Regions from separate parts of the Paenibacillus sp. URB8-2 genome, predicted to be linked through region 2. Evidence: a T-box and tRNA genes for the amino acid it is inferred to sense, from the RefSeq annotation. Region 2 holds a T-box; the other holds one or more tRNA genes.
What was found. The T-box of region 2 lies ahead of leuS (leucine--tRNA ligase). A T-box ahead of a tRNA ligase gene usually reads a tRNA of that ligase, here a tRNA-Leu.

Region 1 (15,032 bases), 2.8 Mb from region 2:
TTGCGGCTATTGAAGGTGCCGAGCCTAAAGGGAAGCAATAGGGGAGGGAGCAGGAACCGTCAGTCGACAGGCGAGTTAACGCCGCTGCCTATTTGATCTGGCCGATGGCGAGGCTTACCTTATAGTTGCCATACTTGAGCAGCCGGTCGAGCAGAGCGTTAAGCCGTTCCGGACTTTGCGTGCGCGCCCTCATCCAATAACAGCCCTCGCCGCTGACACGGTGAGCCTCTTCAATCTCTTCCTCGGCTTCAACGAACTGCAGGAATGTCCGGTGGGCGCCGCCTGAATTTAAGAATACGGTTATCAAGGCGTGTACGTGAAGTCCCAGCTTTTCCGGATTCCAACCGACCGAATATCCCGTAATGACGCCCAGTTCCCGCAGCCTGCGAATACGCGCCCCCACAGCCTGCCCCGTCATATGAACCGTCATGCCGATCTCCTTATGGCTAAGTGTGGAGTCGTGTATCAGCTGCCGCAGAATGAGCAGATCGGTCTCGTCTATATGCTCTTGGCCCATCATCAATGAATTCCTTTCTGTATGAAAATAAATCCGGATTAATCCTTTCACCGGATGATGTACTCCAAACCATGAGGAAAATTATACTTAATTGTAGCAGAACTCATGGAAAAGAAGGAGTGCATCCCTATGAAGCTTCAATTGATAAGAAATGCGTCACTTTGGCTGGAATACGGGGGATCGACCTTTTTGATCGATCCGATGCTCGGTGGACAAGGCTCATATCCGCCGATCATGAAAAGTGGCAATGACCGGAGAAATCCGCTCGTCGATCTTCCCGGCCCGGTGGGAGGGTGGCTAAAACCGGACGCCGTAATCGTGACCCATCTTCACAATGACCATTGGGACCCCGCGGCGGCGTCTCTGCTTCCCAAAGACGTCCCGCTGTTCTGCCAGCACGAGGACGGGGAAGCGGTCGCTTCTCAAGGCTTTACCGCAGCAGTTTCTATTGAGCATGAGGCGGAATTCCGGGGTGTGAGGGTGACTCGGACCGGAGGGAGACATGGCACCGGAATCATCGGACGGCAGATGGGCCCGGTATCCGGCTTTGTATTCCGTGCGCCTGATGAGCCTGTGCTCTATGTCGCCGGAGATACGATCTGGTGCGAAGAGGTGCGGGAGGCGCTTGACTCGCATCGGCCGGAAGTTGCAGTCGTAAATGCGGGCGAAGCGAGGTTTGCTGTTGGGTGTCCCATTACCATGAGCGAACAAGATATCGTGCATTTATGCGGCCATGCTCCCGGAACGAAAGTGGTAGCCGTCCACATGGATGCGATTAACCACTGTCTGCTAACCAGGGATAAACTTCGGGAAAGGCTCGAACAGAAAGGGTTGCTCGGCGGCGTGCTCATTCCATCGGACGGAGAGCAGCTTCATTTTTAAGCAGCCTTCGTAAGCGATTTCCCAGGTTTTCCCCCGCTCTTGACTGTAGTGTGAAATCGTGATAAATTATGTCTTGTTCACATTAAAATGTTCCCTGATAGCTCAGTTGGTAGAGCACTCGACTGTTAATCGAGTTGTCACAGGTTCGAGTCCTGTTCGGGGAGCCATTTTCTTGGAGAGATACCCAAGTGGCTATAAGGGGACCCTCTGCTAAGGGGTTAGACTGCGTAAGCGGTGCGAGGGTTCGAATCCCTCTCTCTCCGCCATATTTCATCTGAAATGTGCGGCTGTTTTAAACTTGGCAGGTTTGATGAACACGATACATATATAATAGAAGAAAGAGTTCCCGAGAGGGGGCTTTTTTTGTTCTCAAGCGGCTTTCAAGCATAACGAGAGAAGAATCAAGCATATTTCACCTTTTTTAAAGGAAGGGTCATCGAAAAATGTGATGAATTAACTCTTTAATAATTTGAAGGAATAGTGCTTTAAAGAGAGAAATGTTATATTAAATGCTACAAAATAAAGCTTTATATTCGTTTAGGGAAAAAATTCCACGTTCGGCCCACATTGATTTATCTCCGTTTTTCTCCATAATGCTCTGCTTTTCTAATAAATTGTTACACTATATAACACAAAGTTTACATTTAAAGTTGCCAAACATCACATTGAATTTCGAAATTTCTTGGAATGCACCAAAATCTTAGTGACGAAAAAAAGGACATATGTTAATATAGGTAACATCATTAAAAAGAAAGAATGTAAGAGAGAAGAGGGATTGACGATGAAAAAGGGAAAAGGGGATGGCGATGGAGTATTTTATTCAACAGTTAATTAACGGGATTTCCGTAGGCAGCATTTATGCGCTGATCGCCTTGGGTTATACCATGGTTTACGGGATCATCAAGCTGATCAACTTTGCACATGGGGATGTGTTTATGGTTGGTTCGTTTATTGGACTGTTCAGTGCCAGATATCTGGCATCGGCCGGCCTTCCTCCGGTTTTGGTTCTCATAATATCTCTGATTTTTTCCATGACGGTCAGTGCGCTGCTTGGCATCACAATTGAACGTTTGGCCTATAAGCCGCTGCGTAAATCCACACGGATTGCTGCGCTGATTACGGCAATCGGCGTATCCTTTTTGCTGGAATATACCGGAGTGCTCGTGCTTGGACCGCAAGCTCAAGGTTTCCCGGACATTCTGGCGAAGAAGCAGTACCAATTGTTCGGTACTTCTATCCAGGTGGAATCGAACCAGGTCATGATTTTGATTACAACGATTATTCTGATGATTATTTTGCAATACATCGTACGTTATACCAAGACCGGCAAAGCGATGCGGGCGGTATCGTTCGATATGGAAGCGGCGCGTTTGATGGGGATCAACGTAGACCGTACCATTTCGGCAACCTTCGCCATCGGATCGGCGCTTGCGGCAGCGGCCGGCGTGATTTTCGGCATGACTTACAACTCTGTTGATCCGCTGATGGGCGTTATGCCGGGGCTGAAAGCTTTCGTCGCTGCAGTGCTTGGAGGCATCGGAAGCATTCCGGGTGCGCTTGTAGGCGGCCTGCTGTTAGGAACGGTAGAGACAGAAATTTCCTCGCTCGGATATTCCTCCTGGCGTGACGGCGTAGCCTTTGCCGTACTGATCCTGATCCTTATCTTTAAACCATCCGGGCTGTTCGGCAAGAATGTCCGGGAGAAAGTGTAGGAGGGAAACGGTGTGAAAAAGATGAACAAAAAATTCTGGCTGGGCATTATCGCTGCCCTGGCTTTATATGGGGTCGTACAAGTTCTGTTAACAACGGGAGTTCTTAATGATGTATCGAAATCGATGCTTCTTTTGATCTGCGTTAACGTTATGCTGGCGGTATCGCTCAACCTAATTAACGGGATTACCGGACAGTTTTCCATCGGCCATGCCGGGTTTATGTCCGTAGGTGCATATACTTCGGCGATTCTTACGCTTGACTATGACGCGCCTTTCGTTGTGGCGATTATTATTGGCGGATTGGTGGCCGCGTTATGCGGCGTGCTGATCGGAATCCCGACCCTGCGGCTGAACGGCGACTATCTGGCTATCGCGACGCTTGGCTTCGGCGAGATTATTCGTATTATTATGCTGAATACGGAATACGTTGGCGGCGCTTCGGGTCTCAGCGGCATTCCTGCGAAGTCGACATGGACCATCCTGTTCCTGTTTACGTTGGTTACGGTCGTTCTGATTAATAACTTTATCCGATCCACACACGGCCGGGCTTGTCTCGCCATCCGCGAGAACGAAATCGCAGCGGAAGCCATGGGTATCAATACGACGCTGTACAAGGTTATTGCCTTTACGATCGGCGCCCTGTTCGCCGGGATGGCCGGAGGTCTGTCGGCTCATACCTTCTACGTCATCACTCCGGGCAGTTTCAACTTCCTGAAGTCGTTCGAGATTCTTGTTATGGTCGTTCTCGGAGGGCTCGGCAGCACGGCCGGTTCGATCGTCGGCGCTGTATTCGTCACCCTTCTGTATACTTACCTTCGGGATTTCCCGGAATGGCGCATGATTATTTATTCGATCGTTCTGATTCTGATGATGATTTTCCGTCCAGGCGGTCTGCTTGGAAGCACGAAATTCTCTCTCAAGAAGTTCGGCAAAAAGGAGGCGAAGGCAAATGGCGGCATCGGCGACAGCAGTGCTTCTTGATGTTAAGGAAGCCAGCCGTTCCTTCGGGGGACTAAAGGCGCTCAGCGAGGTTTCTCTTCATATCAATAAAGGCGAATTGATTGGTCTGATCGGACCGAACGGCGCCGGCAAAACGACGCTGTTCAATCTCTTGACCGGTGTTTACCCGCCTTCCACAGGTAGTATTATCCTTAACAATGAGTCGGTCGGCGGCATGAAACCATACAAGATCAATCACAAGGGAGCAGCACGCACCTTTCAGAACATCCGCCTGTTTACAGCTATGACAGTGCTCGATAACGTCAAAATTGCCTTTCACCAGCATGCCAAGCACTCCATGTTCACCTCTATGCTTCGCCTGCCGAAGCATTTCAATGGGGAGGGCGAAATTACGCAGAAGGCGATGGATATTCTGAAAATATTCAATCTCGATGATCAAAGCGAAGAGCTTGCCGGCAATCTCAGCTACGGCAACCAGCGGCGCCTTGAAATCGCGCGTGCGCTTGCGGCCGGACCGAAGCTGCTGCTGCTCGACGAGCCGGCGGCCGGTATGAATCCGAACGAGACGCGCGATTTGATGAATCTCATCGCCTGGATCCGCAAGGAATTTGACCTTACGATTCTTCTCATCGAGCATGACATGTCGCTTGTTATGGGAGTCTGCGACCGGATTTATGTACTTGACCGCGGAATACTCATCGCAAACGGTACGCCGTCCGAGATCCGGAGCAATCCGAAGGTTATCGAAGCGTATTTGGGACAGGAGGCGTAAAGGCTATGCTTACAGTACAGGGAATCAACGTATACTACGGAGCCATTCACGCTCTGAAGGACCTCAGCATCAACGTCAACCAGGGAGAGATCGTTACGCTGATCGGAGCCAACGGCGCCGGCAAGTCGACGCTTCTCAAGACGCTTTCGGGATTGCTTAAGCCGAAGACCGGAAGCATTGAATTTCTGGGGAAATCCATTACGAACCAGAGCGTTCAGGCGATCGTCAAGCAGGGGCTGATCCATTGCCCCGAAGGACGACGCGTGTTTGCCAATATGTCTGTAGAGGAAAATCTGGAGCTCGGCGCTTATTTGCAGGATTCCAGCAATTTGGCGGCCGATTTCGAGAAGGTCTACAACACCTTCCCGCGTCTTCGGGAACGCAAGAAGCAGCAGGCCGGAACACTGTCCGGCGGCGAACAGCAGATGCTCGCTATGGGACGCGCCATTATGGGACATCCGAAGCTGCTGCTGCTGGATGAACCGTCCATGGGCCTTGCCCCGCTTCTGGTACAGGATATTTTTAAGATTATCCAGGAAGTGAACGCGGCCGGAACGACCGTGCTGCTGGTTGAACAAAATGCGCATCAGGCACTCAAAATCGCCCACCGCGCTTATGTGCTGGAAACCGGCAGAGTCGTACTGGAAGGAGACGCCAAGGAATTGGCGGATTCGGAAGAAATCAAAATGGCTTATCTCGGGCACTAACGCGGTTAGTTCTAATCATGGCATCACAGAACCAACATATAAATTAAATTATCTGGGAGGCTGGGAGAACAATGAAGAAAATCGGGGCCATTATTTTGTCGACAGTACTGACTGCTGTATTGGCAGCAGGCTGCGGCAGCAACAAGACAGAGAACAGCGGAAATTCCGCAAGCGGCAGCAACTCTGCCGGAGACACTATCAAAATCGGGGCTGTCCTTGAGCTCACGGGCGGCCAGGCTTCCTTCGGCGACTCGGCTCTGAAAGGCGCGAAGCTCGCAGTTAAAGAAATCAATGATGCAGGCGGTGTCCTCGGCAAGAAGCTTGAATTGATTGAAGCCGATAACGCTTCGAAATCCGAAGAAGCAACACAAGCCGCGCAAAAGCTGATTACCAACGACAAAGTGGTAACCATTATCGGTTCAACGACTTCCACTAACACATTGGGAATCGTTCCGGTTGCTCAAGAGAAACAAATTCCGCTCGTAAGCTCCTCTGCAACCAACCCGAAAGTTACGGTTGATGAGCGTTCCGGCAAAGTGAATGAGTGGGTGTTCCGCGCTTCCTTTATCGATCCTTTCCAAGGACAAGTAATGGCTAACTTTGCAAGCAACACGCTGAAAGCAAAAACGGCTGTTATCTACACAGATACTTCGAGTGACTACTCTAAAGGTCTGCAAACCTTCTTTGAAGAGACTTTCACAAAGAACGGCGGACAAATCCTGAGCAAAGAGTCTTACCAACAAAAGGACTCTGACTTCAAAGCCGTACTGACACGTATTAAAGAAGCTAACCCGGATGTTATCTACCTGCCAGGCTACTATGAAGAAGTCGGCAAAATCCTGAAACAGGCCCGCGAAATGGGAATTACGGTTCCGTTCATGGGCGGCGACGGCTGGGATTCTCCACAGCTTGCAGAAATCGCAGGTGCAGCAGCTTTGGACAACACTTACATGTCCAACCACTATTCGCCGGAAGATACTGCTCCTGAAGTTAAGTCCTTCGTTGACGCATACAAAGCGGGCAACGGTGATGCAGTACCGGACGGCATGGCAGCCCTTGGCTATGACGCTGTTAAGCTGGTAGCCGACGCTATTACCCGCGCAGGGGAAGCCACTCCGGCCAAGATCAAAGATGCTCTGGCAGCGACCAAAGATCTGCAGCTTGCCACTGGCAAAATTTCGATGAACGAATCGCATGACCCGGTTAAAGCGGCTGTTGTACTGAAATTCGTAGGCGGCAAGCAAACTTTCGAAACCAAGGTTAATCCGTAAGTTTGCAGCACTTCAGCAGCTGATGGGATAACGGCAAATTCGATTTGATCTCTCTTTCGTAAAAGACAATTCATTTCCAAAATATCGCTAGGCTGCTCAGGAAGCCGCTCCATTTGTCAATGGGGCGGCTGTCCTGCTATCTTGCCATATACGAGAAGGAGGAATAAGCATGATTGTCGGTATACCGAAAGAAATCAAGAATAACGAAAACCGTGTGGGTATCACACCGGCGGGAGTCGAAGCGCTAAAAAAGGCGGGGCACACTGTGCTGATTGAGACTTCCGCCGGTACTGGCAGCGGATTCGACGATTCGGAATACCGGAATAAAGGGGCTGAAATTCTCTCCGCCCCTTCGGAGGTTTGGTCCAGAGCGGAGATGGTGATCAAGGTGAAGGAGCCTCTGCCGGAAGAGTATGGCTTCTTCCGCCGGAATCTGATCCTGTTCACTTATCTTCATCTTGCTCCCGAAGCGGGTCTTACAAAGGCGCTGGTGGACAGTGGAGTTGTCGCCGTCGGCTACGAAACGATTCAGCTTCCAGACGGCTCGCTGCCGCTGCTGACGCCTATGAGCGAAGTAGCGGGACGGATGGCCGTTCAGATCGGCGCAGGGCTGCTGGAGAAGCCGCATGGCGGTAAAGGCATCTTAATGGGCGGCGTACCGGGAGTGAGGCCCGCAGAAGTCGTTATCGTTGGAGGAGGCGTTGTCGGAACGAACGCGGCAAAGGTCGCGATCGGCATGGGCGCCAGGGTTACCATCCTCGATTTGAATGCGAACCGGCTTCGGGAGCTGGACGATATTTTCGGCGGACGGCTGATCACCATCATGTCGGATTCCTATCATCTCGAGGAGGCGGTCCGTAAAGCCGATTTGCTGATTGGCGCCGTGTTGATTCCGGGCGCCCGCGCGCCGAAGCTGATCACGGAATATATGGTCCGGCAGATGACGGAAGGCTCGGTTATCGTTGACGTCGCTATCGACCAGGGAGGTTCAATTGAGACCATCGACCGGATTACCACTCATGAGAATCCGACCTATATCAAACATGGGGTTGTTCATTATGCAGTCGCCAATATGCCGGGAGCGGTCGCCCGAACATCGACGCTGGCGCTGACAAATGTAACGATTCCATACGCGCTGCGAATTTCGAATTTCGGCATGCGTGAGGCGGCGGAAGGCAATGCCGCGCTCGCACGAGGCATCAATGTGGCAGCCGGACAAGTCACCAATCAGGCAGTGGCCGAAAGTTTAGGCTATGAATTTAAGGACGGATTGGAAGCTTTGAAGGAGACGGGCCTCTTTTAAAACAGGCCTTCCTTCTTTCTCCGCGGGAAGGGCGGAGAAAGGGGGACGGCGGTTTGCATCCATGTGGCAAGCCGCCGTATTTTATTCTAAAAAATAATGCTTGTCAGATGAATGAGGATTTGTTATACTCATTTTTGTTGTGACACTAAAGTAAGGCCCGTTGGTCAAGGGGTTAAGACACCTCCCTTTCACGGAGGTAACAGGGGTTCGAATCCCCTACGGGTCACCATAAGCGGTAGTGGTGGAATGGCAGACACGCTATCTTGAGGGGGTAGTGGGCGTACGCTCGTGGAGGTTCGAGTCCTCTCTACCGCATAATAACCAAGAAAGAGAATCCTGAGAGATCAGGGTTCTTTTTTTGTATCAAGGGAATTTTTGAGATGAGGCCGGACCAATATATTGCGAGCTCAGAACTACTCCGCCAACCAATTCAAAGCGCCGGCATATTGGGGATACAGCTGGGTGATGCAAGCCGGACAAATATCATGGGTTAATTCGACATGAAGCTCTTGTTGGAGGAAGCGTTCGACAGGAACCCAATGCCCGCCCTTGCGGACGGATTTGCAGGAAGCACAGATCGGCAGGAAAGGAAGCGGCTTTCGGTATGGAGACTTGACCGGCGGCTTGGAAGGCAGCGAGTCGGTGACAGAAGGGACATGACGGTGGGACAGCAGAACAAAAGAGGTCGCTCCATTCGTCTCTTCCGGTATGGGGAAAGCCTCGATCTGAAACCATTTTCCTCCCCTCAGAAAAGGAGGTTTGGGAAACCGGCCGCTGAAAACGAGACGCTCACCCAGAAAGATGGACTGAAGGGCCTGAATAAGCTCGGTCATATAGTCCGGCGGCAGAATCAGCTCCCGCATCAGTTCAAAATAATCGATTCCCATCCACTCAAAGCCCGCTGAGAGGCCCGCGGCGATACCGTAGGCTTTCCATGAGTCGTTCGCAGCGGTGATGTGACCTCGTTTGTCGATAGCCAGTACGCTGCCGGGCAGAGTGTAAGTCAGTCGGGTAACAAGGGACAAAGCGCTTTCAGACAAAGGGATCGCTCCTTGACATGATCAGGATGGAATACTAAGATTAAGCAGATTAAATGGAAGCTCAATCATTTTCCGGTTCACCCGGAATGTTCGGAGGTATCTCCAGCAGTTGGTCGACTTGCCGGCGGTAGCGCATGGCTCTGCGTGTTCCGTAAATGAGATTGGACAGGCGGTAGGGCGGAATGCCGTACTTTTGGCAAAAGTCCTTCTGACTCAGCATCATCTCCGCCAGGCGCTGCTTGATCGCCCATCCGTAAGGGGTTATGGGCTTTTTGCTGCTCATCTCGCTCACCTCTTATCGACATTCCAGCCGTATGATATAATGGGATAAGGCATAAGATTAGTTAATTATATACTTTTTTACGTCATTTTACAACGATAGATGACTTTTATAAGTAATTTGTCATAATTTCGGAAGGCGGTTTGGAAATGCAGTCCATTTATGATCGAATTGAGCTTTTGATTAACAAAAAAGGTATTACCAAAAAATCGTTCTGTGAGCAGCTCGGCATCAGTACAGGCAATATGGGAGACTGGAAACGGGGCAAGTCCACGCCCGGAACGCATAAATTAATCGAAATCGGCGCTTTTTTCGGCGTCAGTCTGGACTGGCTCATTCTGGGCAAGACCTCTCCGTCCATACTGCGTGAAGGGAGCGAGGATTATTTTTTTGAACATATACGGCAATCCAATTGCCATTTCGATGAGCTGGAGCCTCGCGAGAAGGAATTTATTAAAGAATATCTCGCTTTTTCTAAATACCGCAGACGGATACAGGATGAACAGCTTCCCGAATAATTTAGCTTTACTTTTGCAGAATAAGCGAGTATAATAACATGTGTTGGTCTCAAAAAGATCATTCACCGCGCGGTAGTGGTGGAATGGCAGACACGCTATCTTGAGGGGGTAGTGGGCGTACGCCCGTGGAGGTTCGAGTCCTCTCTACCGCATACAGTAAAGAAGCCTTGCGCAGCAGGGCTTTTTTTATTTTTTCTGCAAATGGCGATTTTACAAGTGATGGGAATTCCAGTATGATCTTAATACCGAGTTTTTGCATTGGAATAGATGAGCGTACGGTTTGAAAACTTAATTTTGGAGGCTGTGCAAATGGTGAAAATCGCTAAGAACTTGACCGAACTGATTGGAAATACACCGCTTCTCGAATTGTCCAGTTTCAAAGAGGATGGCGCTGCAGCGAACATTCTGGCCAAGCTGGAGTATTTCAATCCGGCGGGCAGTGTAAAGGACCGGATCGGCTACGCCATGATCAAGGATGCCGAAGACAAGGGACTCATCAATAAAGACACGACCCTCATCGAGCCGACCAGCGGAAATACCGGCATCGGTCTTGCGTTTGCGGCGGCGGCTCTCGGCTACCGCTTGATTATTATTTTGCCCGAATCCTTCAGTACGGAGCGCCGAAAGCTTCTGAAACAGCTCGGGGCGGAACTCGTGCTGACCCAGGCTTCGGAGGGCATGGCGGGCGCGATCCGCAAAGCGGAAGAGATATCCGCCGAGATACCTAATTCCTACATCCCGCAGCAGTTTGAAAATCCGGCCAACCCCGATATTCACCGGAAGTCGACGGCCGAAGAAATCTGGAACGATACCGAGGGAAAAGTGGATATTTTCGTCGCCGGTGTAGGTACCGGAGGAACGGTCACGGGGGTCGGCGAGGTTCTTAAGCAGCGCAATCCGCAAGTGCGCATAGTGGCCGTGGAACCGGCCGGTTCGCCTGTTCTATCCGGCGGGCAGCGAGGTCCTCATGCGATACAGGGCATCGGAGCGGGCTTCGTGCCGGCTAACTTTAACCGGGCCGCGGTGGATGAGATCATCACGGTGAAGAATGAAGAGGCGATACAAACGGCGCAAAAGCTGGCAAGGAAGGAAGGGCTGCTTGTCGGGATTTCTTCCGGGGCCGCGGCATTCGCCGCTTACCAGCTGGCCAAAAGACCGGAGAATCAAGGCAAGAACATCGTCGTCATTCTGCCGGACACCGGTGAACGGTACATTTCAACCGATTTGTTTCCCGAAGAGTAAAAATGAGAGCGGCATTCGAGCCGTGTAAGGAAGCGGTCAGAGGGACCGGTCGACGAGCAGAAATGCCCGTTGACCGGTCTTTTTTTAAAATATATGAATGTATAAGCTGTGCTAAAAAAGCCTTCCCGCCCGTATTGACGAAAAGAAGCTGTAAGCGTATACTAAATCCATGAAGCACAAATGATAAATAAAAAAGCACATATGTGCAAGAATATAAAGGGTCTGGAGAGAAAGCTGATGACAATCCATGATGAAGATAGAAGGCTGTTGGCTCAAATCGCCCGAATGTATTATCTCGATGACATGACGCAAAGCGAAATCTCAAAGGCGCTGGGCATATACCGCACTTCAATTAGCCGTCTGCTGAAGAGAGCTCGGGAAGAAGGCGTGGTTCAGATCAAGATTACGGAGGGTGAAGGCAAGTACGAAATTGAGGAACATTTGGAAAGCGTATTTCAACTGAAAAGGGTAGTTGTCGTGCCCTCCAACCCTGAATTGTCCGAGTCGGGACGGAAAAAGGCCGTGGCCAGAGCGGGGGCAGAGCTGATGAAAAATGTAATAGTGGACGGCGATGTCGTAGGATTTGCCTGGGGCACCACCATGGGAAGTCTGATCGGAGAATTTACCGATTGCGAACAGCGTTCCGCGCATTTCGTTCCCCTGGTTGGGGGGCCCGGACCGATGGAAACGAAGTACCACGTCAATGCCATCGTGTACAGCATCGCGAATGACTACGGAGGAGAAGCGTATCTGATTGACGCAGCGGCCGTTGTGGAACGCAAGGAAACGAGAGACGAAATCGTGCAAGCGCATTATTTTCGCAAAATATCCGATCTGTGGGATCGTCTTACGGTCGCTGTAGTCGGCATCGGTGCTCCCATCAGCAATTCCAACATGATCTGGACCGGATTTTACGGCGACAAGGAGATTGCCGACCTAAACCGGCATAACGCGATCGGCGATATTTGTTCTAGGTTCTACGACTCGGAAGGGAATTTAATTGAATCTGAACTAACCGAGCGAACGATTGCAATTCCTCTGGAACGGCTTCGGAACACCCGGTATACAATTGCTCTGGCAGAATCGGCAGAGAAGGCACCTTCCATTATCGGGGCCATCAAGGGCAAATATATCAACACCTTGGTTACCAATGAAGAAACCGCGGTAGAGATACTCCGTCTGGCGGCTCAAGATCAATCGCACGCAATGAATTGAAGGGGGTGATTAATCATGGGATTTATCATTATTGTGATTGCGTTGTCATGGCTCTTGCAAAGTGTGCTCGGGTTCCTGCAAATCAGACATTTCAATCGGCATTACACGGAACTGAGGCGGATCGGGCGAGTTGCCATTGGCAAAAAGACGGGAAGGTTCAGGGCAGGCACTGTTGTTATGCTCGCAATCGACTCGCATGGAAACATTCTGAAAGCCGCCAAGATGCAGGGAGTTACGGTCTTTTCCAGAGTGCGATCCTTGAAAGGTCTGGAAGGCAAGCCGCTTCCGAAGCTGGAAGAGGAAGACCTCGCGGGGTTCGACAAGCTGACAAAAGGCGCTATCAGGGATGCCATAAGCAGCTATAAGATTATTTCAAATGGAGGTGAATTGAAGCTTAAGAAGACCTGGCTCGAAAGACTAATACCGGCTAAAAAATAGCAAAATGGGGTGAAAGTATGGATATTGTAACAAACCTGGCCAACGGCTTTATGAATCTGTTCAGGCAGGGAGGCGTGACCTTCACCAATCTGGTTACAGGAATTGTCCCGCTGCTGATTATGCTGCTGGTGGCCATGAATGCGCTGATTCAACTGATCGGCCAGGAACGAGTGGAGCGAGTCGCAAGGAAATCGGCAAAAAATCCGTTCACGCGCTATTTTATCCTTCCGATTGTAGGCACTTTTATTCTTGCCAATCCGATGACCCTCTCGCTGGGAAGATTCCTGCCCGAAAAATACAAACCCAGCTACTATGCCGCGGCCTCTTATTCCTGCCACACGCATAACGGATTGTTCCCGCATGTGAATCCTGGAGAACTGTTCGTATTCCTGGGAATCGCTGCAGGCATCACTACACTGGGCCTCAACACGACGGAGCTGGCGCTGCGGTACTTCCTGGTAGGGATTGTAACGAACTTTTTCAGAGGCTGGGTAACCGACCTTACCACTTCCATCGTCGAGAAGCAGCAGAAAGTAAAACTGAAAGAAACCGTTAATTTGTAGGAGGTGGTAAACATGAGTCATTACAATGCGGTTATTATCAAAGCGGGAACAGGCGGGTTTGGTGGTCCGCTCATTATCAGGCCGACTGAGGGAAAAAACAAGGTGGTCTACATAACAGGGGGGACGAAACCGGATATTGCCGACCGCATCGCGGAGCTTACCGGGGCCGAACTGGTAGACGGCTTTAAAACAAGCGTGCCTGAAAAGGAAATCGCCTGCGTGATCATCGACTGTGGAGGGACACTGCGCTGCGGCGTGTATCCGCAAAAAGGGATCTTGACCATTAATGTGCTCCCGACGGGGAAGAGCGGACCGCTGGCAAAGCATATTACCGAGGAAATCTATGTATCCGGAGTGAAGGTTTCGGACATTGAGCCGTATGAAGGTGCTGCAACACCCCATACAGCCCAGCCCGAAAAAAGTGATGCAGAAATAAAAACTCAACCTAAGTATAGCGCAAACCAAAAAATAAGTGAACAGCAAAAGCCGAAAGGCTTGCTGGCACGGGTCGGCATGGCAATGGGCTCCATTGTAAGCGTGTTCTATCAGGCGGGACGGGAAGCGATCGAGACGGTTATCAAGACCATTCTGCCTTTCATGGCCTTTGTGGCGATGTTGATCGGGATTATTAACGCCTCGGGAATCGGCGACGTATTCGCCAAATTCCTCTCGCCGTTCGCGGGCTCTCTGCCCGGCTTGCTCCTGATCTCGCTGGTATGCTCATTTCCGTTGCTGTCTCCTTTTTTGGGACCGGGTTCGGTTATCGCGCAGGTTGTCGGCACTCTCATCGGAGTTGAAATCGGCAAAGGAAATATCCCGCCGCATCTGGCGCTGCCCGCCCTGTTCGCCATCAATTCTCAGGCTGCCGCCGATTTCGTTCCCGTGGGACTGGGGCTGGCGGAGGCTGAGGTGGAGACGATCGAAGTAGGTGTGCCAGCCGTATTGTACGGCCGGTTTCTTACCGGGGCACCCACGGTCTTTATCGCTTGGTTGGCCAGCTTCGGCCTGTACAGTTAATGACCTGAATGGAGGACTTTGTTATGCAAACCGTTTATCAAACCCGGATTACGCAGATCGGTTCGTCGGTGTTTGATTTTATTGAAGATAAAATCTTTGTGCTGTTCGGTGAGAACGCGCCTTCGGATGTGGCGGATTATTGTCTTCTGATCCATATAAACGATGTTGAAGGCGAAATCGAAAAGGGAGATGTTCTGCTCCTGGATGGCATCGAGTATACGATCACTTCGGTCGGAAGCAAAGTGTCCAGAAATTTAAAGCTGCTGGGGCATATCACCCTTCAGTTTGATGGAAGAGAAACGGAAGGGCTGCCCGGCACGCTGTATTTGGAGGACAAGGATTTTCACAAACCGGGAATCGGCGGCGAAATTAAAATTATCAAAAAATAAAAAGATCGATAAAGGAGAGTTAAGGATATGAGTAAACGTAAAGTGGCAATAGTTGCCGGCGGAGGCCAAAGTTTGGGAGAAACGCTTTGCTATCGTCTCGCTGACGAAGGCTATGATATTGTAGTGGCTGATTTAAACGGTGAACAGGCGGAGAGCGTGGCCCGGACCGTGAAAGAACATCATGGACAAAAAGCGCTGGCTGTAGC
Region 2 (15,032 bases):
TGAAATCCTTCCGGAACGACAAGTCTCGGAGTTTGGTCCGAGTAAAACTGCGTTCATCGCCGACGGCGGCCAGACAGTGGCGGCCAATGCGCCGTAACACGAATAATATTGTCATGGCACCAATGGCATGTGTGTAATTAACAACAAGGCGCCATCTCCAAAAAAAGAACGTATGGCTGAAACTACGAGAATAGGCCACGAGGATTCAATTCCGTTTATTATGAACAGAGCAAAAATCAAAGTAAAAATTGCAATAAATGCGTTTTGCGACACAAGATGTACAGACGCGGCTATGACATGCTTGAAGCAACACTCGACTTCCTGGTACGGGACCATGAGGCAGTACTTCAGGAGTAAGGCTTCTGTGGCGTGTATTTGTTCAGTACGTAAAACATTCTTGAAATTAAAGCGGATGTCCCCCCATATTATCCGGTTGTTCGCTTGTCATTTACCCTCCAACTTATGACGTACCGTTATTCCTTCCGGCAGAACTCGCATCTGAATCTCCCCGTGCTGGTCCGTGCGAAAAACCGTTGTTCGGGCTGCGGATAACCGTTCCAGCACTTCGCCATTGGGATGGCCGTACAGGTTGTTGACCCCGGCGGAGATTACTGCGGCACGCGGCTTCCAGTACTCCAGCCAGACGCCACCGGTGGATGACTTGCTGCCATGATGGGCGACTTTCAGTACATCGACGGGGGAGGCAGTGTCCCCCGATGCCTGGACGGCGTTTAACATGCGTTCCTCGCTCTCCGTATCAATATCCCCCGTAAATAAAAAGCTTCTTCCGCTCATGTCGAGGCGAAAGACAACAGAAGCCGGATTCTGCTCCTCCAGCATCGGAATTTCTTTTCCTGCCGTCTTCATCGGCACCGGCCACAAGAAGGACAATTTTGTGGAGTCATCCGGTGACAGAGCCATCCCCCGATGAACGCCGTACAGCTTTACCCCGCGATCAAGCGCCGTCTTCATCAGCTTGATGTATTCCTCCCGCTGGGCCAGCGTTCCGTTTAACAGCAGCGCCGACACCGGAATCTCCTCCAGTACGGCTTGAAGACCGCCTGCGTGATCCTGATCCGCATGTGTCAAAATCACCGCATCGAGCCGGTGGATGCCACGCTTTTTGAGCAGGGGAACCAGCGTCTTGGCCCCGACCTCGTAAGGGCTGCGGCGGATGCGCCACTCCTCCTTGCTGCCGTACCTCATCGTTCCGCCGCCGTCAACGAGAATGTGGGCGCCTTCCGGCGTGGTAATCAGCATGCTGTCGCCCTGTCCCACATCCAGAAAACTGACGGAGCCCTCGGGTGACAGTTTCTCCGGGCGGTATCCCGTATACAGCAATATGGTGAAGGCCCCGGCGAGCGCCGCGGCCGCGATGCGATAGCGGATCAGCGTTCCGGCACGCTCCAGATCACCGGGGAACGCGGCAGCGGAATGCGGATCCTTGGAAAACGGCTGCAGACCTTCAAGCGGCCTTGTCTCGTCTTCTGCATACAGCGGCGCGTCGCGCATTTCGGCGTAATGCTTCAGCACCCGAAGCAGCGCGTACAGCAGCGCATAATACAGGGCAATCCATAAAAGAGATGGCGAGCGCCAAATCGTTATTCCCGCATAACGTCCGGTCCATTCAACGGCGTCAAACGTCACGTCATTCATCATTTCTACAGCATGGGCCAGAGCATTGGCACAGACCGGCCATATCTTGCCGAGCAGCAGCGCGGCCGTCCCTGCGGGAAGTACAGCAAAGGTGATAAAGGGAACCAGCACCAGATTAGCCGCAAAAGACAGCAACGCAAACTGGTTAAAATAGTAAATGGTCAGCGGAAAGGAAACAAGCTGCGCAACCAGCGTGACAGCCACCGCGCTTCCGAGCCTGCGGGGCAGAGCTGAAACCAGCGGCATGGCCAGCGGAACATAGATCATAAGCCCGGCCGTAACGAGAAAAGACAGCTGAAAGCTGACGTTCAGCAAAAAATACGGCTCCCATATCAGCATCAGCAGCGCAGATGCGGCCAATATGTGCATGCCGTCCTTCAGCACACCCATGCGCGCCGCATACAAGGCAATCATGCTCATCAGCCCCGCCCGGACGACGGACGGGCCCGCGCCGGATAGAAGCACATAAGCCGGAACCAGCAGCAGCGTAACGGTCAGCGCCGTCTCTCTGGTGAACCTCAGCCGTGACAGGACAAACAGCAGAAAGCCTGCGTAAACTGCGACATGCATTCCTGAAATGGCAAGAATATGCGTCAGCCCGAGTCTGGAAAACTCCCGGTACGTCTCCGGGTCGAGCTCATCCTGCATCCCGATGATTAGCCCCTTCAAATATCCTGCGTCTTTCTTACGGAACAGGGATTCCAGCTCAGTGCCCAGTTGCGCTCTGACGGCATCGTTCCAGCGCAGAAGTGTTCGAAAGCTCCACGTTGCCGGGGGCGCGGCATCGATTTGCCCGGTCCCGGAAATTTTCAACAGCCAATGAATATGCCGGTTCCGCAAATACCCGCGGTAATCGAAGCCTCCGAAATTCCTTGCGCCGGAAGGAGACGACAGCGCCCCCTCCATTGCTACACGGTCTCCTCTTCTCCAGGAGGCCGCGACGGCGATTTCCTGCTCGGCTTGGAGCTTCAGCTGTACTGCGATTTTTTCCCCATGGACCAGTTTGGCGCCTTCTTCGGCTGGGCCGCTTGTTCCGTCCGGGCTCAGCGGCGGCGCTGACTTCTCCTCTCCACTATCGGACAGAGAACCGTCCTGAGCGCCGGATGACCGGATTCCATCAAGTTTAACTGTAAAATCCACCCGATCGCCGTCCCGCTCCACGGTTGAAACAATCGTCCCCTCCGCGTAAACGGCCAGTTCTTCCATCTGAACAGAAGACATTCCAAGCGCCTCTGGAAGAATGCTTGCATTCCGGTGGTCATTCCATTCCCAGTACGCTCCGCCCAGGGCAACAGTCATCCACAGCATGATCAGTTGCTTCCGGCTCCATCGGCCGGATATTATGGCAGCCGCCAGCAGCAGCGACACCCCGGCCCAAGCCGCAAGAAGCCTTCCTGGGGGCAGCATGCTTGCGGCCGTGTTTCCTGCTACCCAGCAGATGACAACATAGAGCAGCGGTCTTCTTCTCATCGACCTGCCTCCTTTCTGTCCAATCTAACTACATCATGGAACACAATCAGCCCCGAAAAAGGCAAAAAAAGAACCCCTGCAAACGCATAATGCGTTAGACAGAGGTTCTTCCTCCTGTTTCGGTACTTTGTTCTGAATTTCATTGATAAGCTGCGTCCGCCTTAGTCGGATACGCTCAGCACCGTCTCGCGCGGAGGCTCATACCCTTCCAGCCGGCGGAACTGGATGCCCTTCGAGGACATCATCAGCCGTACCTTTTCCGTATCCTTGGGATAACTGCGAAAATACACGATTTCGACGACGCCGCTGTTCGCAAGCATATTCGCACAGGTCCAGCATGGCTCGTCAGTTACATATACCGTGCTGCCTTCACGGTCAATCCGGTCCGTAAAGAGCAGCAAATTCTGCTCCGCATGGATCGTCCGGATGCAGCGCTGCTTTTTGACCATTGTCTCCGTCCCATCCACAATCTCCAGTTCATACTGCTCGGAGACCATGCATCCCTCTTCGGAGCAGTCCGGCACCCCCATGGGAGCACCGTTATAAGCCGTGCCAAGCAGCTTCTTGCCCTGGACGAGCACGGCGCCAACATGGCGGCGCGGACAGCGCGAACGTGTCGAAACCATAAAGGCGATGTCCATGAAATAGGTATCCCAATCTTTGCGATAGGCAGTGGTCATTGTCGTTCCCCATTTTCTCCAAGATCGTTGTTCACTATTGTAGCATATCCCCCGTCCGCGCACTATAACAACCGTCGCTTACCGAATAAGGCGTCAGGCAAAGCTATTCGCTAAAAAAAACGTAGGGTTTCAGCTTCTCCAGCATCTTCGGGCCGATTCCTTTGACGTTCTCCAAATCGGACGCGCTGCGGAATGCACCATGCTGTTTTCGGTAATCCAGAATCGCCTGCGCTTTCTTTTCGCCAATGCCGGGCAGGCTTGTCAGTTCGGAGATTCCCGCTGTATTGACATCGACCTTGCCCTCCGCTGAAGCCTGGTCATCCGCCGCCGCAGTTGTGGGAGCGGCGGCACTGCCCAACGGGCTCCCGCCACCCCTGGATTGCGCCGCAGCATCCGCCGCCGGTGCGGTTGCGGCTTCCCCGGCGCCCTGCCCGCCGCCCTGCATCAGAATGCCGTCGGTTTTCGCTGCCGCCTCGGCTGTTGAGGCGGCCGGCTCACCGGCGCCTTGCCCTCCGCCCTGCACCGCGCTACCGCCCGCTGCCGCCGCGTTCTCTGCCGGTGTTGCGGCCTCCCCAGCGCCCTGCCCGCCACCCAGCACCGCTCTGCCGCCCGCTGCCGCAGCGTTCTCCGCCGGTGCGGTTGCGGCCTCCCCAGCGCCTTGACTGCGGCCCTGCTCCATGCGATCCGCTGCCGCAGCATTCTCCGCTGATGCGGCCTTCCCTGCGGACTTCCCGCTATCCCTGTCCCGGCTGCCGCCCGCATCCGACCCCGGCCCGCTTTCAACCGCCTGCGCCACCCGGATGTTCAGCGTTTCCCAACCCGCTGCTCCAATATCCCGGCCGCTTCCGGCGTTCCAGAGCAGACCGCCTCCGATAATAGCTGCGGCGATTCCGCCGATTAGCTTAGTCTTTTTCATAACCGCTCACCTCGTCCTTCTTGTCTTCTGATAAATCTGTTACCGGTTTCCAGGTTTCACCTAAATATTAGGCATGAGTCCAGGACTACAATGCATACATATAACGAAGAACATTACTGCCAATGAGTAAAGCGCGAAAGGAGGGAACCACAGGATGAAAGTGGGTTTTATCGGAACGGGCAGCATGGGCGGCCTGTTGATCGACGCCTTTCTTTCTTCCGGGGGGCTTCTGGCCGGTGACGTGATTGCGAGCAACCGCAGTCCGCAGAAGTTGGCTCGGCTCGCGCAGCTTCACCCCGGGATCACGCTGGCGGAAAGCAACGGCGAGACTGCGGTCCGAAGCGATATTTTATTTTTATGCGTCAAGCCGATGGAATTTAAAGCGCTGACCGATGAAATCGGCCATTGTCTCCGCAGCGAACAAATCGTCGTCTCCATTACCAGCCCGGTTCAGATCTACCATCTGGAAAGCGCGCTGCCGTCCAAAATCGCCAAAATCATTCCCAGCATCACGCACAGCGTATACAGCGGAACCTCGCTCTGCGTGCTCGGCAGCCGGCTGGGGGACGAAGACAGAGTGCAGGTGCTTAAGCTGATGTCCCATATCGGCACTCCGGTGGAAATTTACGAGCACCATACCCGTATCTCTTCCGATTTTTCCAGCTGCGGTCCGGCGTTCCTTAGCTACTTTATCGAACGCTGGATTGAAGCGGCCGCGGATGCGACCGGAATCGACCGGATGCTGGCGGGAAAGCTTGCGGGCGAAATGCTGCTTGGAACGGGCAAGCTGCTGACCGAAGGTGAATTTACGCCGCAGGAGCTGCAGGACCGGGTCGCAGTGCCCGGCGGGATTACCGCCGAAGCGCTGAACCACCTGCGGTGCAGTCTGGACGGCGTGTTCGAGCGGCTGATCGCGACGACGCACGGGAAGTACGATGAGGATGTGGCCAAACTCGATTCGCTGTTCGGACAGGACGGGATAACCCATAGGAAATGAGGGACATCCTTGCGACATAACCAGCCTTGGCCGCATAGCTTAACCGGGATATTTCGCATAAAAAGCCTAAGAAGAAACGGCTTCGCCGTCCTCTGGAAGAGGAAGGCATCCGTTTCTCGTAAAAATATCAGGTTAAGGATAAGCACGAAGCTTATACTTTCTGATATTTCAAGAAGAAACGCCTGACGGCGTCCTTGACGAACGCAAGTACGTTTCTCGTAGAAATATAAGGCCTTTTATAAGCGTGAAACTTATAAATTCTTATATTTGCAAAAAAACGCAAAAACCCCGCAGCGGGATAAACTCCGCCGCGGGGTTTGGCGTGCTTCGCTAACCCGCTACGATATTGACCAGCTTGCCCGGAACCGCAATGACCTTGCGGACGGTCTTGCCTTCGATAGCCGCGCTCACATTCGGAAGAGCCAGCGCATGCGCCTGCATTTCCTCTTGTCCCATGTCCTGCGGAATCAGGCTGCGCTGAACGATTTTGCCGTTCACTTGAACCACGATTTCCACCTCTGCGTCCACAGTCAGCGCCTCTTCGTAACTCGGCCACTCCACATAGGAGATGGTGCCTTCATGTCCGAGCAGCTGCCACAATTCTTCGGCAAGATGGGGAGCGAGAGGCGACAGCATCTGCGCGAAGTTCTCCATCGCCTTGATCGGAAGCGTATCCTGTTTGTAGGCGTCGTTGATAAAGATCATCAGCTGGCTGATCACCGTATTGAAGCGCAGATTTTCGAAATCATCAGTCACTTTCTTAATCGTCTTGTGCCAGGTGCGCTTGAATTCTTCGGTGCCGCCGTTCTCAGTGATTTTGGCGCTCAGACCGCCCTCTTCATTTGCGAACAGGCGCCATACACGGGAAAGGAAGCGGTGAATGCCTTCCACGCCGTTTGCGTTCCAAGGCTTGGTTGCCTCCAGCGGACCCATGAACATTTCATACATGCGCAGCGTATCCGCGCCGAATTCGCCCACAATCTCGTCGGGGTTGATGACATTGCCGCGCGATTTGCTCATCTTCTCGTTGTTCGTGCCGAGAATCATGCCTTGGTTGACCAGCTTGTAGAACGGCTCCTTCGTGTTAACAACACCGATATCGTACAGCACCTTATGCCAGAAGCGGGCATACAGCAGGTGAAGCACCGCATGCTCGGCGCCGCCGATGTACAGATCGACCGGCAGCCATTCCTTCTGCTTCTCGGGTGAGCACAGCTCCTTGTCGTTATGCGGATCGATGTAACGCAGATAGTACCAGCAGCTGCCGGCCCACTGCGGCATCGTGTTCGTCTCGCGGCGGGCTTTCATGCCGGTCTCCGGGTCGACCGTCTCAACCCAATCCGTCACGTTGGCCAGCGGCGATTCGCCTGTGCCCGAAGGCTTGATCGCGTCGACATCCGGCAGAACCAGCGGCAGTTGGTCTTCCGGGACCGTCTTCATCGTGCCGTCTTCCAGATGCAGAACCGGGATCGGCTCGCCCCAATAGCGCTGACGGCTGAACAGCCAGTCGCGCAGGCGGTAGGTAACCTTGCCCTTGCCGAAGCCTTTTTCCTCAAGCCAGGCGATCATGGCAGGGATGGCCGCTGCGTTGTCGAGTCCGTTCAGGAAATCGGAATTGACATGCGGACCGTCACCGCTGTAAGCTTCCTCTTCCAGATTGCCCCCCTGGACAACCTCGATGATGTCAAGTCCAAACTGCTTGGCGAACTCCCAGTCACGCGAGTCATGTCCGGGAACCGCCATGATGGCACCCGTGCCGTATCCGGCCAGGACATAGTCCGCAATCCAGATTGGCAGCTTGGCGCCGTTGACCGGGTTGACCGCATAGGCGCCCGTAAACACGCCGGTCTTCTCTTTGGCAAGATCTGTCCGCTCCAGATCGCTCTTGCGGGAGGCCAGCATCTGGTAATCCTCCACAGCCGGGCGCTGGGCATCGGTAGTAATCGACGCTACCAGTTCGTGCTCGGGCGCGAGCACGCAGTAGCTTGCTCCGAACAGGGTGTCGGGACGCGTTGTAAACACGGTCAGATCCGCATCATGCCCGTCGATGCCGAAGGTGACTTCGGCGCCCTTCGATTTGCCGATCCAGTTGCGCTGCATGTCCTTGATGCTCTCGGACCAGTCCAGCTCTTCCAGATCCTCCAGCAGACGCTCGGCGTATTCGGTAATCCGCAGAATCCACTGGCGCATCGGTCTGCGGATGACAGGATGCCCGCCGCGCTCGCTTTTGCCGTCGATGACTTCTTCGTTGGACAGTACGGTGCCGAGTGCCTCACACCAGTTCACCGGCACTTCCGCTACGTATGCCAGGCCGCGATTGTACAGTTGAATGAATATCCACTGGGTCCATTTATAGTATTTGGGGTCCGTCGTGCTGATCTCGCGGTCCCAATCATAGGAGAAGCCCAGCGATTTGATCTGGCGGCGGAAGTTATTGACGTTCTTGATCGTGATATCACGCGGATGCTGACCCGTATCCAGCGCATGCTGCTCGGCAGGCAAACCAAAGGCATCCCAGCCCATCGGGTGAAGCACATTGTAGCCGCGCATCCGCTTGTAGCGGGAGACGATATCCGTCGCCGTATATCCTTCCGGATGCCCTACATGAAGACCAGCCCCCGAAGGGTACGGAAACATGTCGAGTGCGTAAAATTTAGGTTTGCCCGGTTCCTCTCCGGTCTTGAAGGTGTGATGCTCTTCCCAATATTGCTGCCATTTCGGTTCCAGTACCTGCGCCCGGTAGCCCTGGGCGGCTGTATTTCCCTTGCTGTCACTCATTTCCTATTCCTCCTTGAATTGCTGCGAACCTCCAATCAAGAAGAAACGCCTGACGGCGTCTTTCAAGACGCAAGTGCGTTTCTCGTAGAAATACAAGGTCTTTTATAAGCGTGAAACTTATAAATTCTTGTATTTAAAAAAAGCCCCCCATCCCTAGCGTATACACGCTAGGGACGAGAGGCTGAATTCCCGTGGTACCACCCTAGTTAGCAGGCGGACATTTACGTTGTCGCTTGCTCACTCTAACGCCCTATAACGTAGGCGGGCCGACGGCGGTTAACGCTTGGGAATCTTCTCCGGTCAGAAAAGCTTCTCTTTCCGTTTCGGAAGTTGCCCCGCGGTTTGCGCCGTTTCTCAGAGGCGAGTTCATTTCGCTGTCGTCAACCGGCTTGCACCAAGTACACCGGCTCTCTGCATGACACAACTGAAATTAATGCTCCTCATCACTGAATCTTTTGAAGTTTATATTCCACAATATTATATACAAAACCTGCCGCTCCAGTCAATGCGCATTCCCCTCATACCGGTTTCCGCTTCATATAATAGGTGATCAGATGCTGAATGACGACTTTGCCAGCCGCGAACACCGGCACCGCCAGAATCAAGCCGACAATGCCGGCGATTTCTCCGCCCACAAGCAGCGCAAAAATAATAAGCAGCGGGTGCAAATGCAGCGTCCGGCCGACGACCTGCGGCGAGATGACATTGCTCTCCAGCATCTGGCACAGCGTATTCACAACGACGACAAGCAGCACCAGGCGAAATGAAATCGTCGACGCCATCACGATTGCGGGAGCCGCTCCGAGAAATGGCCCCAAATACGGAACGAGTTCAAATATGGCCACAAGACTCGCGAACAGCAGCGCATACGGCATTCCGATCAAAGCGTAGCCGATATAAGCCATTGTGCCGATAATCAGACTGACCAGAAACTGGCCGCGGATATAATTTCCAAGCGCCTCGTCGATATCTTTTAACATTGTCACAATGGATTTGCGGCGGGAGCGCGGGAGACAGGAGACAAGCGCCCGTTCAAACACATCGAAATCTTTCAAAATATAGAACACCAGAAATGGAACGATAAAAGCGTCGAACAGGACGCCGATCGTCGTGCCGATATGGTCGAGGAAATTCGAAATTCCTTTGGCAAGACGGCCTTCCAGCTGAAAAAACCAGTTGTTCATCCCCATCTCCACTCCCGGAGGGATAAGACGGGTATCCATGCTGTGCATAAGCCCCTGCGCCCTCAGCGTCATCTCCGGCAAATGCTCGTTAAGCTCTTCCAGCTGTTTAATGAGCATCGGTATAAGGTTGACGGCGATGACTGCAATCGCGGTCAGAAATACGGCATAAATCAGCAGTACGGCCACTCCGCGCGGCATCTTCCTTCCGGCCAGCATGCTGACGACCGGATTGAGTACATACGAGATAATCATGGCGGCAAGAAAGGGGGCAAGCACCGCCTTCAAAAAGGTGAAAATATGCTGCAGCATCGGATGAAGCAGCCAGACAAAATACAAAATGATCAGAGCGAGCAGCACCCCGACCATTGACCGAAACCATTTGCTTCCGAGCCATTGCTCCATGGCGTTACCTCCTGCGGCCAAACTGGACTGGCTTGTAAAGTAAGTATATGTCTGTCCGCCGAAAAATAACCGCCGTTTATCGCAAACAAAAAGAAACGCCCAACCACCCCTGCCGCATTATCGCAGCAAGGAGACTGGACGCCATCCATCTTATGTAACCGCCTCTTGAGACAAGCGATCAGCTTGCCTCAGGAAGTGGCGTGAATATGAGGAAACTCCTGGACCATTTCCTCTCCGCAGAACAAATCGTCCAGCGAACTGAGCGTGCCGTCTTCTTCAACCTGATAGACCGACATTTTCTCGCCGTTCACCGTCAGTTCGATGAAACATCCCCAGCAATAAAATTGATGGGAACCGATCTTACCGATATCCTTGGACCCGCAGTTTGGACACTTCATACATACATTCCACCTATCCGTTGACGATATTAATATTATTTTCCAAGCGTTCTTCACTAAGTGCGGGAACCAGAACCGCGTTCTCCCCAATAGTCATTTCCGGCAAACAAGGCAGCCATTTACGGCCTTCCATCAAATCGGTCACCAGACCGTCGCTGATTTCCAGTGCTACTATTGTGTTTCCCAACTTTTGGTCAAAATAAACATCGGACACTTTTCCAAGGATCGTTCCGGTCTCCGTCACGACCTGCAGGCCTTTCAGTTTGCTCTTGCCCTCCAAGAAGGTGTGGGGTATGCTGTCCGCGTCCTTCTTCCGAATGGACTCCTCACTCTGTATCATCACGGCATCCTCGCCATAGGCGACAATGTCTTCCCATGCCACAACTTTCACATGACCGCCGAAAAAAGATTTGCTTTCCAGTTCAATACCCGTAATGTTCCAGTTTGAATCCAAAATACAATCGACAATTTTGCCGATTTCTTTACCTTCATCGACTCCAAATACGTTAAGACCGACAAAATCTTGGAGTTTCATGGCCGCAGATCTCCTTACATTAAGGGAGTCTAGGAGAATTCAGGCAAGCCTTAACGCCGCCGAAGCTCCTGAAACGAAGGGAATACCTTCCCCGGCGACAAAAGACTCTAGTCTTTATTACGCAGCCGTTTGACAATGGTTTCAATTTTCCGGGCAACATGTTCCATTTCTTCAGTAGTATTACCCAAACCGGTGCTGAACCGAATCGCGGAGCTTAAATAATCATCCCGAAGATTCATCGCCTTCAGCACATGCGAGATTTCGATGGAACCGGAGGTGCAGGCCGATCCGCTCGAGGCGGCTATCCCCTCCATGTCGAGATTCATCAGCATGACGTCCGAGCGAACACCGGGAAAGCTGATATTGGTAATATTCGGCAGTCCATGCTCGATATCCCCATTAATATGGTAGGCGTCCCGTCCGATTCCCTGGTCCAGTCCATGAAGCAGCCGGTCCCGAAGCAGCAAGGATTCCTCATGCTTGTCCGCTTGACCCTGTACGGAGAGTTCAACCGCCTTGGCAAATCCGGCCGCACCGGCCAGATTCTCCGTCCCCGCCCGGCGCCCCCGTTCCTGCAAGCCCCCGTGCAGCCGGGGATGAAGCGGCGCGCCGCGCCGGACATAGAGGCCGCCGATTCCCTGCGGTCCGTTGATTTTGTGAGCGGTAAAGCTCATGTAGTCCACAGGCAAATCAGACAGCGAAATCGGGACCGAGCCCAGCGCCTGCACGGCGTCCACATGGAATAATATGCCCCGCTTCCGGGCCAGCCGGCCCATCTCTTCAATGGGCTGAACCGTGCCCACTTCATTGTTGGCCAGCATGATGCTGATCAGAAACGTGTCGTCCCGAAGCGCGGCTTCGAGGTCTTCCAGAGCAACCCGGCCCGTTCCGTCGACAGGAAGATAAGTTAAGGAATATCCTTCCTTCTCCAGTTCCTGGCAGGCATGCAGCACCGCGTGGTGCTCAATGGCCGTCGTAATAATATGACCGCCTTTGCGGGAATGAGCCGCGCCGAACAGCGCCAGGTTGTCGCTCTCCGTGCCCCCGCCGGTAAATATCCATTCATCGGAGAAACAGCCCAAAGAGGCGGCGATGGCATCGCGCGCCCCGTTAACCGTCTTTTTGGCGGAGCGCCCGAACGTATGCACGCTGGAGGCATTGCCAAATTGTTCCGACATTATCTTCATTATGACCTCTGCTACCTCCGGGTGAACCGGCGTTGAGGCGGCATGGTCCAAATAGATCGGCTTCATATATTAAACTCACTGTCCTTATCTGTAATTCTGTCCATAAAATTGTATATCATCCGGCATACCTATAGGTTACCATTAATTAACAAAATAAATACAATCTTGTGACCGTGCTAAGAGAGCATACCGCAAAAAGGCAAGACCGGCAAGGGCTTCGCCCAAAACGGACGGCTTGCCGGTCTTTTTTTGAAAAAATAACTAATTAACAAAGCTACTGCCTTAACGAGAATACCAGAGCCTCATAAGGTCGTAATTGGAAAGAAGCGATATTCCTTACGCTTTCAGGGTAATTCCCGATCACCCATGCCGCAGAAGTATAAGAAGCAAGAGATACAGGCAATTGAAACAATGGGGTACTGTCGCTAAAATTACAAATGACCAGCCACTTCTCATCATTCCAGGCTCTCGTATAGGCATAAATTTCCTCGTGCTTCTCCAGAATCAAGTCATATTTGCCGTAAACCACAATGTCATTATCCTTACGAAGCTGAATCAACTGTTGATAGAAGTAAAATATAGAATTGGGGTCAGCCAGCACGTTCTCTGCGTTAATAGCCGTATAGTTCGGATTGACTTCAATCCACGGCGTTCCGGTCGTAAACCCGCCATTCGGTTCTCCATTCCACTGCATCGGAGTGCGGGCGTTGTCCCGGCTTCTGTGATGAATGGCGTTCAGCATGGCGTCATGCGCAATCAGGCCGCTTCCGCAGAAATCCCGATATCCGTTAACCGTCTCAATGTCTCTGTAATCTTCAATGCTGTGGAAATGGACATTGGTCATTCCCAGTTCTTCCCCTTGATAGATATAGGGGCTTCCCTTCAGCATATGCAGGCAGACGGCCAGCATTTTAGCTGAGATAACGCGGTATTCTTCGCTGTCATTGCCAAAGTTCGATACGGCCCGCGGCTGGTCATGGTTGCTCCAGTACAGACTGTTCCAACCCTTCTCCTCCAGCCCATACTGCCATTTGCTGAAGATCGTCTTCAGCTCGGTCAGCTTCCAATCTTCTACCGACCAGCGTCCATATTCGCCATAACCCAGATTGACATGATCGAAATGAAACACCATATTCAGTTCGTTCCGCTCATCGCCCGTATAGAGCATCGCCTCTTCGATATCCACAACCGGCATCTCTCCTACAGTCACAAGATCATACCGGGACAGCACACTGGAATTCATTTCCTGCAAAAATTCATGAATTCGCGGACCGTTCACGAAATAGGGCACACCGTTTCCATAAACCAAGCCCTTCGGAATTTCTCCATCCGGCAGAAGCGGAACCTTGGAGATGAAATTGATGACGTCCATGCGGAACCCGTCGACGCCCTTGTCAAGCCACCAGGTCATCATCTCGTAGATTTCGTTCCGCAACGCCGGGTTCTCCCAGTTTAAGTCCGGCTGCTTCCTGCTGAATAGGTGCATGTAATATTCCCCGGTTGCCGGATCAATCTCCCAGGCCGAGCCGCCAAAGAATGAAGCCCAGTTATTCGGCTCCTTCCCTTCTCTTGAAGACCTCCAGATGTAGTAATCCCGGTAGGGACTGTCCTTGGAGGATCGGGATTCCATGAACCAGTTGTGCTCGTCCGATGAATGGTTGACGACAAGGTCCATCATGATTTTGATTCCGCGTTCATGCGCCGCATCCAGCATCTCATCGAAATCAGCCATCGTACCGAATTCCTTCATAATATTGCGGTAATCGGAGATATCATATCCGTTATCGTCATTGGGAGACTGATAGACCGGAGACAACCAGATCACATCAATTCCCAGCTCCTGCAAATAGTCCAGCCGTGATGTAATACCCTTCAGATCGCCAACTCCGTCCCCGTTGCTGTCCTGAAAACTGCGGGGATAAATTTGATAAAATACAGCTTCTTTCCACCATTTCTTTTCCATTTGCTGACCTCCGATTATAGATGACTTTATTTAGCGGTTTTCACGAATTGTAGTTCTTTTACAATACCCGGAAATAATTTATCGAGGTTGTAAAATGCCAATAGTACAATTTGCAGGACAGCCAAAATGATTGGAGCATATATAAACATGAAATGAATGGAGGAAAGCGCGGATGCACTGATTGTAGCTTGCCCGCCAACATATCCTCCCAATGCCAGTCCCCAACCGATGAGTGCCGCTCCGAAACCGCCCCCCGCCTTTGTGCCGAAGCTTCCCGCGCTGTATACCAGCCCCTCGGTACGCATACCCGTCTTCCATTCGCCGTACTCGATGGTATCCGCCAACATGGCAAAGAAGGTACCGAGTATAGCGGCATGCCCGAGCGCTTTAATAACCAATCCCAGGCAGACAATCGTGAGACTTTCGGGACCGAAGGCAATGACAAGCGACCCCAAAATCAGGAGGAGACTTCCGATAATGGATGAATTGCGTTTGCCGATTCGCTTGACGACCGGGGACAATAACGCATATCCAAGCAGGGAAGGAGCGAGCAAGGACAAGCCCAACAGTCCAACCAGGTCGGCGTCTTTTAGCACATATCGCGCATAGTAAATATTCATGCCTGAGCCCATTGCGTTATTTATGAAGTAGACTACAGCAAATCCAAGGATCAATTTCCAGTATTTATTCCGCATCAACGCTCCAAAAGCGCGTCTAAACGGGATAGGCTTCTGCACAACAGATGGAGTAACCGTTTCCTTGGTACTGAAAAAAGTAACGAGAAAAAAGAAGGTTCCGAGCAAACCGAACAGAATAAAGGCAAAAATCCAGCCTTTTTGACCGCCGCCGAATGATTTCACCAACGG

Region 1: it has a tRNA-Leu gene. The T-box ahead of leuS (leucine--tRNA ligase) is inferred to sense a tRNA for this amino acid. The anticodon was not compared.

What each region holds. Positions count from the first base shown of each region.
Region 1 covers NZ_AP023239.1:1,361,223-1,376,254, forward strand. Annotated here, with positions in the region: gene PUR_RS06350 (SprT family protein) at 1-41, shown strand, start outside; gene PUR_RS06355 (Lrp/AsnC family transcriptional regulator) at 89-520, opposite strand; gene PUR_RS06360 (MBL fold metallo-hydrolase) at 647-1,399, shown strand; tRNA gene PUR_RS06365 (tRNA-Asn) at 1,491-1,566, shown strand; tRNA gene PUR_RS06370 (tRNA-Ser) at 1,574-1,665, shown strand; gene PUR_RS06375 (branched-chain amino acid ABC transporter permease) at 2,206-3,111, shown strand; gene PUR_RS06380 (branched-chain amino acid ABC transporter permease) at 3,133-4,092, shown strand; gene PUR_RS06385 (ABC transporter ATP-binding protein) at 4,061-4,843, shown strand; gene PUR_RS06390 (ABC transporter ATP-binding protein) at 4,849-5,550, shown strand; gene PUR_RS06395 (ABC transporter substrate-binding protein) at 5,622-6,821, shown strand; gene ald (alanine dehydrogenase) at 6,991-8,124, shown strand; tRNA gene PUR_RS06405 (tRNA-Glu) at 8,279-8,353, shown strand; tRNA gene PUR_RS06410 (tRNA-Leu) at 8,357-8,439, shown strand; gene PUR_RS06415 (PAS domain-containing protein) at 8,538-9,164, opposite strand; gene PUR_RS06420 (XRE family transcriptional regulator) at 9,226-9,447, opposite strand; gene PUR_RS06425 (helix-turn-helix domain-containing protein) at 9,594-9,962, shown strand; tRNA gene PUR_RS06430 (tRNA-Leu) at 10,032-10,114, shown strand; gene cysK (cysteine synthase A) at 10,272-11,204, shown strand; gene PUR_RS06440 (sugar-binding transcriptional regulator) at 11,442-12,419, shown strand; gene PUR_RS06445 (transcriptional regulator GutM) at 12,435-12,857, shown strand; gene srlA (PTS glucitol/sorbitol transporter subunit IIC) at 12,875-13,420, shown strand; gene srlE (PTS glucitol/sorbitol transporter subunit IIB) at 13,433-14,437, shown strand; gene PUR_RS06460 (PTS glucitol/sorbitol transporter subunit IIA) at 14,461-14,826, shown strand; gene srlD (sorbitol-6-phosphate dehydrogenase) at 14,854-15,032, shown strand, end outside.
Region 2 covers NZ_AP023239.1:4,113,358-4,128,389, forward strand. Annotated here, with positions in the region: gene PUR_RS19020 (ComEC/Rec2 family competence protein) at 445-3,126, opposite strand; gene PUR_RS19025 (deoxycytidylate deaminase) at 3,288-3,806, opposite strand; gene PUR_RS19030 (ComEA family DNA-binding protein) at 3,910-4,722, opposite strand; gene comER (late competence protein ComER) at 4,877-5,719, shown strand; gene leuS (leucine--tRNA ligase) at 6,050-8,497, opposite strand; T-box leader at 8,664-8,953, opposite strand; gene PUR_RS19045 (AI-2E family transporter) at 9,016-10,083, opposite strand; gene PUR_RS19050 (hypothetical protein) at 10,272-10,481, opposite strand; gene PUR_RS19055 (PRC-barrel domain-containing protein) at 10,495-11,016, opposite strand; gene PUR_RS19060 (cysteine desulfurase family protein) at 11,124-12,269, opposite strand; gene PUR_RS19065 (glycoside hydrolase family 13 protein) at 12,478-14,166, opposite strand; gene PUR_RS19070 (MFS transporter) at 14,193-15,032, opposite strand, start outside.